One region of the Kitasatospora sp. NPDC094019 genome, then DNA from elsewhere that is predicted to be linked to it. Evidence: riboswitches for the same ligand, from Rfam matches in the RefSeq annotation. Region 1 holds a riboswitch; the other holds the start of a gene.

Evidence for each region. Region 1 has a riboswitch for cyclic di-AMP ahead of ACIQ9P_RS18250 (family 16 glycosylhydrolase). Riboswitches for the same ligand answer to the same signal wherever they lie in the genome.
Region 2: linked by a shared signal. The riboswitch ahead of ACIQ9P_RS20605 (transglycosylase family protein) and the one ahead of ACIQ9P_RS18250 (family 16 glycosylhydrolase) in region 1 are both predicted to bind cyclic di-AMP.

Annotation. Positions count from the first base shown of each region.
Region 1 covers NZ_JBIWIF010000007.1:237,249-241,908, forward strand. The annotation lists gene ACIQ9P_RS18240 (IclR family transcriptional regulator) at 1-411, shown strand, start outside; gene ACIQ9P_RS18245 (hypothetical protein) at 578-1,198, shown strand; gene ACIQ9P_RS18250 (family 16 glycosylhydrolase) at 1,226-2,491, opposite strand; cyclic di-AMP (ydaO/yuaA leader) riboswitch at 2,495-2,664, opposite strand; gene ACIQ9P_RS18255 (MoaF-related domain-containing protein) at 2,969-3,298, shown strand; gene ACIQ9P_RS18260 (alpha/beta hydrolase) at 3,371-4,519, opposite strand.
Region 2 covers NZ_JBIWIF010000008.1:324,862-329,521, forward strand. The annotation lists gene ACIQ9P_RS20600 (cytochrome P450) at 202-1,488, shown strand; cyclic di-AMP (ydaO/yuaA leader) riboswitch at 1,720-1,868, shown strand; gene ACIQ9P_RS20605 (transglycosylase family protein) at 1,874-2,716, shown strand; gene eno (phosphopyruvate hydratase) at 3,023-4,309, shown strand; gene ACIQ9P_RS20615 (septum formation initiator family protein) at 4,436-4,660, shown strand, end outside.

The sequences.
Region 1 (4,660 bases):
CAGTCGCGGCGCTCGATGCGGATGTTCACCGAGGTCGGCCGCCGGGTGCAGCCGCACTGCACCGGCGTCGGCAAGGCCCTGCTGGCGCAGCTGCCGGAGGAGGAGGCGCGCGCCGTCCTCGGCCCCAACCCGCTGCCCGCGCACACCCCGCACACCGTGACCGACCCGCAGGAGCTGATGGCGCAGCTCGCCGAGGCGCGCGAGCGCGGCTACGTGGTCGACGACCAGGAGCAGGAGATCGGCGTGCGCTGCATCGCCCTGGCCGTCCCCGGCGCGCCGACCCCGACGGCGCTGTCCGTCTCCGGCCCGGAGGCCCGGATCAGGGCGCTGGAGGAGCAGGCCGGCGCGGCGTCGCTGGTGCCGGTGATGCACGGGATCGCGACCCGGCTGGGCCGGGTGCTGGCTCCCTGACGATCCGTCGGCGCGGCGACGCGCCCGGACGTTCACCCGTTCGAGCCACCCGTGGAGCCGTCCGAGGGCGGGTTGCCCGGCCCCGGCGGACCGGTCGGCGACGCTGGTCCGGACGCGGCCCGCGACGGCGCGGGTGTGCCGGACACGAAGGGCAGGGTGAGCGGCGATGACCCGCAGCGGTTCCGTTCGAGGACTTCTCGGCAGGTCGTTGGTGGCGGGGTGCGCGGTGGCGGTACTGGCCGCCGGGCAGGCCGGGGCGGTCTGCCCGGACGACAAGGCGCCCGCGCCCGGGACGAGTGCCCCGGCGCCGGGGGCCGGCGACCCCGGCGCCGCGGAGCCGGGCACGAACGCCGACCCGGCCGCGGCGGCCAAGCACTCGGACTCCGACCTCTACGTCGTCCGGATCGACCCGGACCCGGCCGCGCCCGGCGGCAGCACCGTCCTGCACGCCTTCATCGGCAACCTCGGGCCCGACCGGACCGCCTCACCGTTCACCGTCGTGGTCACCCTGCCCGAAGGGGTGACGGCCGAGGGGCCGTTCTTCCCGGAGAACTGCTACGAGTTCCAGAACGGCCACCGGGTGCGCTGTACCTTCCCGGCCGGTCTGCCGAAGTTCCGCAGCGCGACGGCGCTGATCCCGCTGCGGCTCTCCGGCGACGTCCCGCTCGGCGAGCTGACGGGCGGCTACGTCGCGGTGCGCGGCGACGACGACCGGAACGAGGCGAACAACCGGCAGCCGTTCGCGATCGAGGTCGTCGAGACCACCGGTCCGAGGCCGATCGTCTGACCGTCGGCCCCGGACCGGTGGCTGCTTCTAGCGGTACACCCGGACGTAGTCCGCCGCGAAGGTGATCGGCGTGGTGCCCGAGGGCGCGGGGTGGTAGTTCCCCGCGCTCAGGGACAGGTTGAGGATCGGGTACGCCGTCCAGCCGGCGCCGACGCCCTTGCCGTCCGAGAACACCTTGGTGCCGTTGATGTACCAGTCGACCGAGGTGGCACCGTAGTGGGTGCCGACGGTGACCCAGCCGTCCTTCGCGATCGCCTTGGCGTCGGTGACGTACAGGTGGCCCGGGTTGATGTGGTTGGTCAGCTCCAGCAGGTTCGGGTTGTCGCTGTGGTACTCGAAGGAGTCGATCTCCCCGTGGGTACCGCTGGTGCTGTTCCACGTCCACAGCGCCGGCCAGGCGCCGGTGCCGGCCGGGAGCTTGACCCGGGTCTCGATGTAGTCGCCGGTCTTCACCTTGAAGCCCTCACCGGAGTACTCGGTGGTGAGCAGCCCGGTGTCCCATGCCTGCTTGCCGTTCTCCAGCGTGTGCGCGCTCGGCCTGGCGGTGAAGGTGGCGACGCCGCCGGAGACGGCGACGTTGTTCTTGTTCAGCCAGTCGAGCTTGTTGTCGTTCGGGTTGTGGTCGCCGTAGTGGTAGGAGCTGCTCCGGTCGGCGGTCCAGCGGGAGCCGAGGGCGAGGCTGTCGAAGTCGTCCGACCAGGTGAGCTTCTTGCCCGCGACCGGGGCACCCGTGCTGGGGGTGGTCGGGGTCGGCGTGGGGGTCGGCGTGGGAGTGGGGGTCGGTGTGGTGGCGGAGACGACGAGCTGGCGGGAGGGCAGGTTGTGCCAGCCGCCGCCACTGTCCTGCCAGAAGCCGAACTGGGTGTAGGTGCCGGCCGCCAGCGTTCGGGTACCGGTGGTGATCGACAGGCCGCCGGGGCAGACCTGGACGTTGCTCCTGCTGCCGGGGAAGTCGAGGTTGCGCCCGGCCGCGTCCCGGACGCCGACGCCGACCGTCCTCGCGGTGAAGCAGGACGAGGAGTGCAGCGTGAGCGAGGCCGCCGCGGCCTTGCCGGCGACCATGGTGGCCGGGCCGAGCTTGTCCTGGGTGACGGTCGGCAGGGCGGCGGCCTGGGCACCGGTCACGGCGGGGAGGCCGAGCAGTCCGGCACCGGTGACGGCGAGCGCCCCGGCGGCGGCGAGGGCGGCGGTGCGACCCCGGTGGGAGGGACGGGCGTGGCGGGCGGCCGGACGCCGGGCGCGGAGGCCCGGGTTCCGGGCAGGCCGAGGGGGCTGCGGGGAGGCAGTGGGCATGGCAGTGGTCCTCTGCGACGCCTGCGAGGTGAGCTGTCGGGTTCGGGCTGAGGTTGCCCGGCCGTCCGGAGAGCGGCTTCACCCCTAGCCGCGGCACACACGCGCACGGATGCGCGCACGGCCGGGCACTGACCTGGGTCCCCCGCTCCCGTCCGCTGTGGTGCTCGACTGCCGGCCGGCGGGTGGACGGGACTCGGCGTCCCGGCGGCGGGGCTCCGCTGTGGCGGAAGCACCTGCAGGCTAGGCAGGCCGTCCGCGCACGGACAACCTTCCCGGGGCGGTTGTCACGCAGCTCACACCGCCGCCCCGCGCCCCCGGGCGGCGGGTCCGGGTGGCCGGGGTGGCGGGTCCGGCGGGGAAATCGCGCCACGGAGGCGGGGGCGTCGGATAGGTTGGAGATCCATCCGCGCCCGGACCCGTCCGGGTCGCAGCGAGCACCACGACAGCACGTCCAGAGACGAGGAGACCCGCCCCACCATGACCGCGTCCCTGCCCGCCTTCGCCGGCCGTACCTTCCTGTTCCGGGTCGACAACGGCGCGGCCTTCCGCAACGCGTACTCGGCCGACGGCAAGCGGCTGCGCTGGGAGGGCCTCGGCGAGTCGGCGGGCCAGTGGGAGGACGTCTCCCTGCACGTCGCCGAGGTCGGCCCGCAGCTCTACTTCGTCAGCTGGACCGAGGTCAGCGGCATCACCGTGAGCCACGTCATGGACCTGACCCGGATGACGGTCCGCGCGTTCTGGACGTACGAGGGCGAGGGCGGCCGGGTCGGCGAGCTGCACACCGGCACCCTGGAGCAGGTGGCCTGATCGCACGGAAGCCCGCCCGGGTCCGCGAAGCCCGGCCGGTCGCCCATGGGGCCCGGCCGGGCTTCCGTGCGATCAGGCCGAGGGGCTCGCGGCCGGGACCGTCAGCCGCTGGGAGATCCACTCCAGTGAGGAGGGGAGCAGCTTGCTCCAGGTCTCGAAGTTGTGGCCGCCGGTCTCCAGCATGCTGTAGGAGACCTTCATCGGGCTGCGCGTGGCGGCCACGAACGCCTCGGTCTCGCGCCGGTAGTTGCCGTCGCCCTCCCGGGTGCCGGCCAGCAGCACCGAGACCGCGGGCTGCGGCAGGTTCTTGAGACGCCACATCAGGTCGGCCTCGTTGCGGCGCTGTTCGCTGCCGCCGAACAGGTCGCCGGTGCTCGGGTCGTCGGCCGCCTGGTAGTAGCCGGAGAGCGAGACGGCGGTCGGGAACACCTCGGGGTGGCGCATCGCCAGCTTGAGGGCGCAGTACCCGCCGGTGGAGTTGCCCATGAACGCCCAGGCCCGGGGGTCGGCGGAGACCCGGTAGGTCGCCTGGATCGCCGAGGGCACGTCCTTGGTGAAGTACGTCTCGGACTGCGCGGCGCCCGGGATGTCCTCGCACTCGGTGTCCCGGGGCAGCGCGGGCGAGGGGGTCACCAGCACCAGCACCGTGGGCTGCATCCGCCCCTCCTGGAGCAGCTTCAGCGCCGCGCCCGGGTAGTTGAGCCGGGTGACGAGGTTCTTGGCGATGCCCGGGAAGCCGGTGCTGACGACCAGGACCGGGAACTGCTTCTGCTCGTTCCCGGGCTGGAAGTACTGCGGCGGCAGGTAGACGTACCCCTCGGTGGAGAGGCGGGTGGTGGCGCCGTCGATCCGGACCTCGCGGATCTCGCCGGACTTGTCGCGGTCGCGGCCGAGCGCCCCGCCGCCCTGCACCTCGGCGTGGCCGATGGTCTCGACCCGCAGCCGGCCGGAGGCGTCCACCTTGTTGTGGATGACCACCGGACCGCTGTCCCCGGTGCCCAGCAGGTCGTCCCAGCTGCTGTAGAACGCGAAGTAGTTGTTGGCGACCAGGCCGAGCGCGGCGAGCACGGACAGCTGGGTGGCGAGCAGGGCGCCGATCCGGCCGAGCACGGCCTTCCAGTTCCGCTTCGACAGTCTCGGCCACAGCCAGACCGTCCCGGCCATCGCCGCCACGGCGATCAGAACGGTCAGTGCCAGCACCTTGTGGCTCGTCAGACCCATGTCGTATTTGCTCCCACGCCTCGTACTCCCCCGCCCCCGGGGGAAGGACACCCGGGAGGGCCGCCCCGGTTCCCCCGTCCGCGGCGGGGTGCCGTCGCCGAGGCGCGACCACCCAGCCTAGCCGCCGCGCGGGGCCCGCCG
Region 2 (4,660 bases), on a different contig from region 1:
CGGCTCCGCACCGGCGCCCACGGACATCTTGCGGAGGATCGTAGGCACGACCGGATCCTCCGCAACAGGAATTACCCCTCAGGTGACCAGGCTCACGCCTGCTTCCCCCCACCATCACCGGAACGATCACCGGACGGCGCCCACGACCGTGCCCACGCCCGCGGTGCGGTGCCGGGGGCACGTCCGGGATACCGTCGACCCATGCCAGCCCAGCCCGCTTCCGTCCGTCCGCCCCTGTTCACCTGGGAGTTCGCCGCCGACCCGTATCCGGCGTACGCGTGGCTGCGCGAGCACCGGCCGGTGCACCGGACCACCCTGCCCAGCGGAGTGGAAGCCTGGCTGGTCACCCGGTACGCGGACGCCCGCCAGGCGCTCGCGGACGGCCGGCTCTCCAAGAACCCGGCGCACCACAGCGAGCAGGCCCACCGCACCGGCCGGGTCGGCATCCCGGGCGAGCGCCAGGCCGACCTGATGACGCACCTGCTGAACATCGACCCGCCGGACCACACCCGGCTGCGCCGCCTGGTGTCGAAGGCGTTCACCCCGCGCCGGGTGGCGGCCTTCGAGCCCCGGGTGCAGCAGTTGACCGACCGGCTGATCGACGGCTTCGCGGCGCGCGGATCCGCGGACCTCATCCACGAGTTCGCCTTCCCGCTCCCCATCTACGCGATCTGCGACCTGCTCGGGGTGCCGGCCGAGGACCAGGACGACTTCCGGGACTGGGCCGGGATGATGATCCGGCACGGCGGCGGCCAACGCGGCGGTGTGGGAAGGGCGGTGAAGCGGATGCGGGCCTATCTCGCGGAGCTGATCCACCGCAAGCGCGCCGACCTCGGCGACGACCTGATCTCGGGGCTGATCCGGGCCAGCGACCACGGTGAGCACCTCACCGAGAACGAGGCCGCGGCGATGGCCTTCATCCTGTTGTTCGCGGGCTTCGAGACGACGGTCAACCTGATCGGCAACGGCGTCTACGCGCTACTGCGCAATCCGGGTCAGCGGGCCCTGCTGCAGGACTCGATCGGCCGCGGCGAGAGCGCGCTGCTGGAGACCGGGATCGAGGAACTCCTGCGCTACGACGGCCCGGTGGAAATGGCCACCTGGCGGTTCGCGACGAGTCCGCTGACCATCGGCGGAGTGGAGATCCCGGTCGGCGACCCGGTGCTTGTGGTGCTCGCCGCCGCGGACCGGGACCCGGCGCGGTTCGCGGACGAGAACACCCTCGACCTGGCCCGGGCGGACAATCCGCACCTGGGCTTCGGGCACGGCATCCACTACTGCATCGGCGCCCCGCTGGCGCGGTTGGAGGGGCGGGCCGCGCTGTCCACCCTGCTGACCCGGCTGCCGGACCTCCGGCTCGCCGCGGATCCGGAGGAACTGCGCTGGCGCGGTGGTCTGATCATGCGCGGACTTCGTGAACTTCCGGTGGAGTTCACGCCGGAACCGACTTCGGCGGCAACCTCCGCGGACCCCTCGGCAGTCCCCTGAGGGGGACTCACGACACGCCGACGCGGAGGTCTCGCAGGGCAGTTCCGGGGGGTGTGAACCTCCATCAATCAGGACATACCTCTTCGGTTGGTGGGCAATCCATCGTCTGACGTGATTTCCGTGTGATAGCGGCGATATGAGCTTGTGATTGCTCTGAAGATCTGTCTACTCTCCGGGGAGCCCGCGGAAGCGGGTCCCGTGCGCGGAACGCCGAGTCCTGCCCGCCGCGTCACCGGAAACCGACCAGAACCCTGGGCAGGGGCGGGGGAACCAGGTCTTGCGCCGTCTCCCACGGCTAGGGGTGAAGCCGCCTCCGCGCGGCCGGGCCACCTCCCGGTCCGAACCCGACAGCTCACCTCGCAGGCGTGCGGAGAGGGACTTCTTCATGCTGCTCGTCGGAAACGGCCGTCATCGTCGCCGCACCCAGACCGAGAAGGCCATCGCCGTCGCCGGTGTCGCCGGTGTCGGACTGGCGCTGCCGATCCTCAGCGCCACCGGCGCCTCGGCCGCCCCGGCCTCGACCTGGGACGCGGTCGCCCAGTGCGAGAGCGGCGGCAACTGGGGCATCAGCACCGGCAACGGCTTCTACGGTGGCCTGCAGTTCACCTCCAGCACCTGGAAGGCGTTCGGCGGCACCGCCTACGCGCCGCAGGCCAACCAGGCGTCGAAGGCGGCGCAGATCACCGTCGCCGAGAAGGTGCTGGCCTCGCAGGGCCCGGGCGCCTGGCCGGTGTGCTCCAAGAAGGCCGGCCTGAGCAAGGGCGGTGCCCCGGCGGCGGTCGACGCCTCGGCCGACGCCGCGCCGGCCGCCCCGAAGCCGCAGGCCCAGCCGCAGCAGCAGACCCCGGAGCAGCAGACCCCGAAGCCCCGGGCGCCGCAGGCGCAGGTCGAGCAGCAGGCACCCAAGGCGGGCCCGAAGCACGCCGCGCCCAAGTCGCCGGCCCAGCAGGCCCAGGCCGAGCAGCAGGCACCCAAGGCGGCGCCGAAGCACGCGGCCCCCAAGCCGACGGCCCAGCAGGCCCCGCAGTACGCGCAGCAGCAGGCCCCGAAGGTCCAGCAGCCGCAGGACGGTCAGGGCTACACCGTCCGCTCCGGCGACACGCTGGCCGGGATCGCCACCACGCAGGGCGTGCAGGGTGGCTGGCAGGCCCTGTACGACGGCAACCGCGGCACGGTCGGCGGCGACCCGGACCTGATCATCCCCGGCCAGGTCCTCACCCTCGGCTGACGCTCCCGCGCACCCCCCGCCCGCCCCTTGTCCGCCCGTCGTCCGAGGTGGGCACGCGGGCGGCCGGGCGGCCGGGCGGGCGGGCCCGGTCCGGCCCGTTCCACCCCGTTCGTCCACCCGGGGGCGTCCGGGGCCGGGCGACCAGGTGAACTACCGGTGGGTAGCACGGCCACACGCTGAGACGGAGCCGAGGCCGACGTGGCCCGGACAGCCCGTGCGGTTAGGCTCTGGTCGTAACGACTCCGCAATCGTCCGGCCGACGGCACCCCACTGTCAGCCGTACCTGCTTCCGCTAGGAGATGCCTCGTGCCGTCCATCGATGTCGTCGTAGCCCGTGAGATTCTCGACTCGCGCGGCAACCCCACGGTCGAGGTCGAGGTCGGCCTCGACGACGGCAGCACCGGCCGTGCCGCTGTTCCGTCGGGTGCCTCCACCGGTGCCTTCGAGGCCCTGGAGCTCCGCGACGGTGACAAGAACCGCTACTTCGGCAAGGGCGTCGAGAAGGCCGTCCTGGCCGTCATCGAGCAGATCGGCCCCGAGCTGGTCGGCTACGACGCCACCGAGCAGCGCCTGATCGACCAGGCCATGCTCGACCTGGACGCCACCCCGGACAAGTCCTCGCTCGGCGCCAACGCCATCCTGGGCGTCTCGCTGGCCGTCGCGCACGCCGCCTCCGAGGCCAGCGACCTGCCGCTGTTCCGCTACCTCGGCGGCCCGAACGCGCACGTCCTGCCGGTCCCGATGATGAACATCCTCAACGGTGGCTCGCACGCGGACTCCAACGTCGACATCCAGGAGTTCATGATCGCTCCGATCGGCGCGGAGTCCTTCTCCGAGGCCGTCCGTTGGGGCGTCGAGGTCTACCACACGCTCAAGGGCGTGCTGAAGGAGCGCGGCCTCTCCACCGGTCTGGGCGACGAGGGCGGCTTCGCCCCGAACCTGGACTCCAACCGCGAGGCCCTCGACCTCATCGTCGAGGCCATCCAGAAGGCCGGCTACGTGCCGGGCAAGGACATCGCGCTGGCCCTGGACGTCGCCGCCTCCGAGTTCTACGAGGACGACGCCTACCAGTTCGAGGGCAAGGGCCTCACCTCCGCCGAGCTGATCGAGTACTACGCCGGTCTGGTCGCCGCCTACCCGCTGGTCTCGATCGAGGACCCGCTGGACGAGTCGGACTGGGACGGCTGGAAGGCCATGACCGAGAAGCTGGGCGACAAGGTCCAGCTGGTCGGCGACGACCTGTTCGTCACCAACCCGGCCCGCCTGGCCCGCGGCATCGAGACCGGCACCGCCAACGCGCTGCTGGTGAAGGTCAACCAGATCGGTTCGCTGACCGAGACCCTGGACGCCGTCGAGCTGGCCCAGCGCAACGGCTACCGCTGCATGATGTCCCACCGCTCCGGTGAGACCGAGGACGTCACCATCGCCGACCTGGCCGTCGCCACCAACTGCGGCCAGATCAAGACCGGTGCCCCGGCCCGCTCCGAGCGCGTCGCCAAGTACAACCAGCTGCTGCGCATCGAGGAGATCCTCGACGACGCCGCCGAGTACGCCGGCCGCGGCGCCTTCCCGCGGTTCAAGCACGAGGGCTGACCCGCCCGGCCGCCCGAGTGGCGCACGCCTGACCGGTGCCCCGCCGTTCACCCCGTAGGGTGGACGGCGGGGCACCGTCGCGACCAGGAGGGGACACCGGAGATGGCAGGCTGGAGGATCCCGGGCTTGGCGGCCCGGCCTCGGTTCACGAGCCGGGCGACCGTCCTGGTCCTCGTGCTCTGCTCGCTGGTGGCGATCCTGGCCTACCCGACCCGGCAGTTCATCTCGCAGCGCTCCGAGATCACGGCGCAGCGCGCCCGGGCCGACCACGCCCGGGAGCAGGTCGAGCAGCTGCGCCGGGAGAAGGCCCGCTGGCAGGACCCGGAGTACGTCAAGGCACAGGCCAGGACC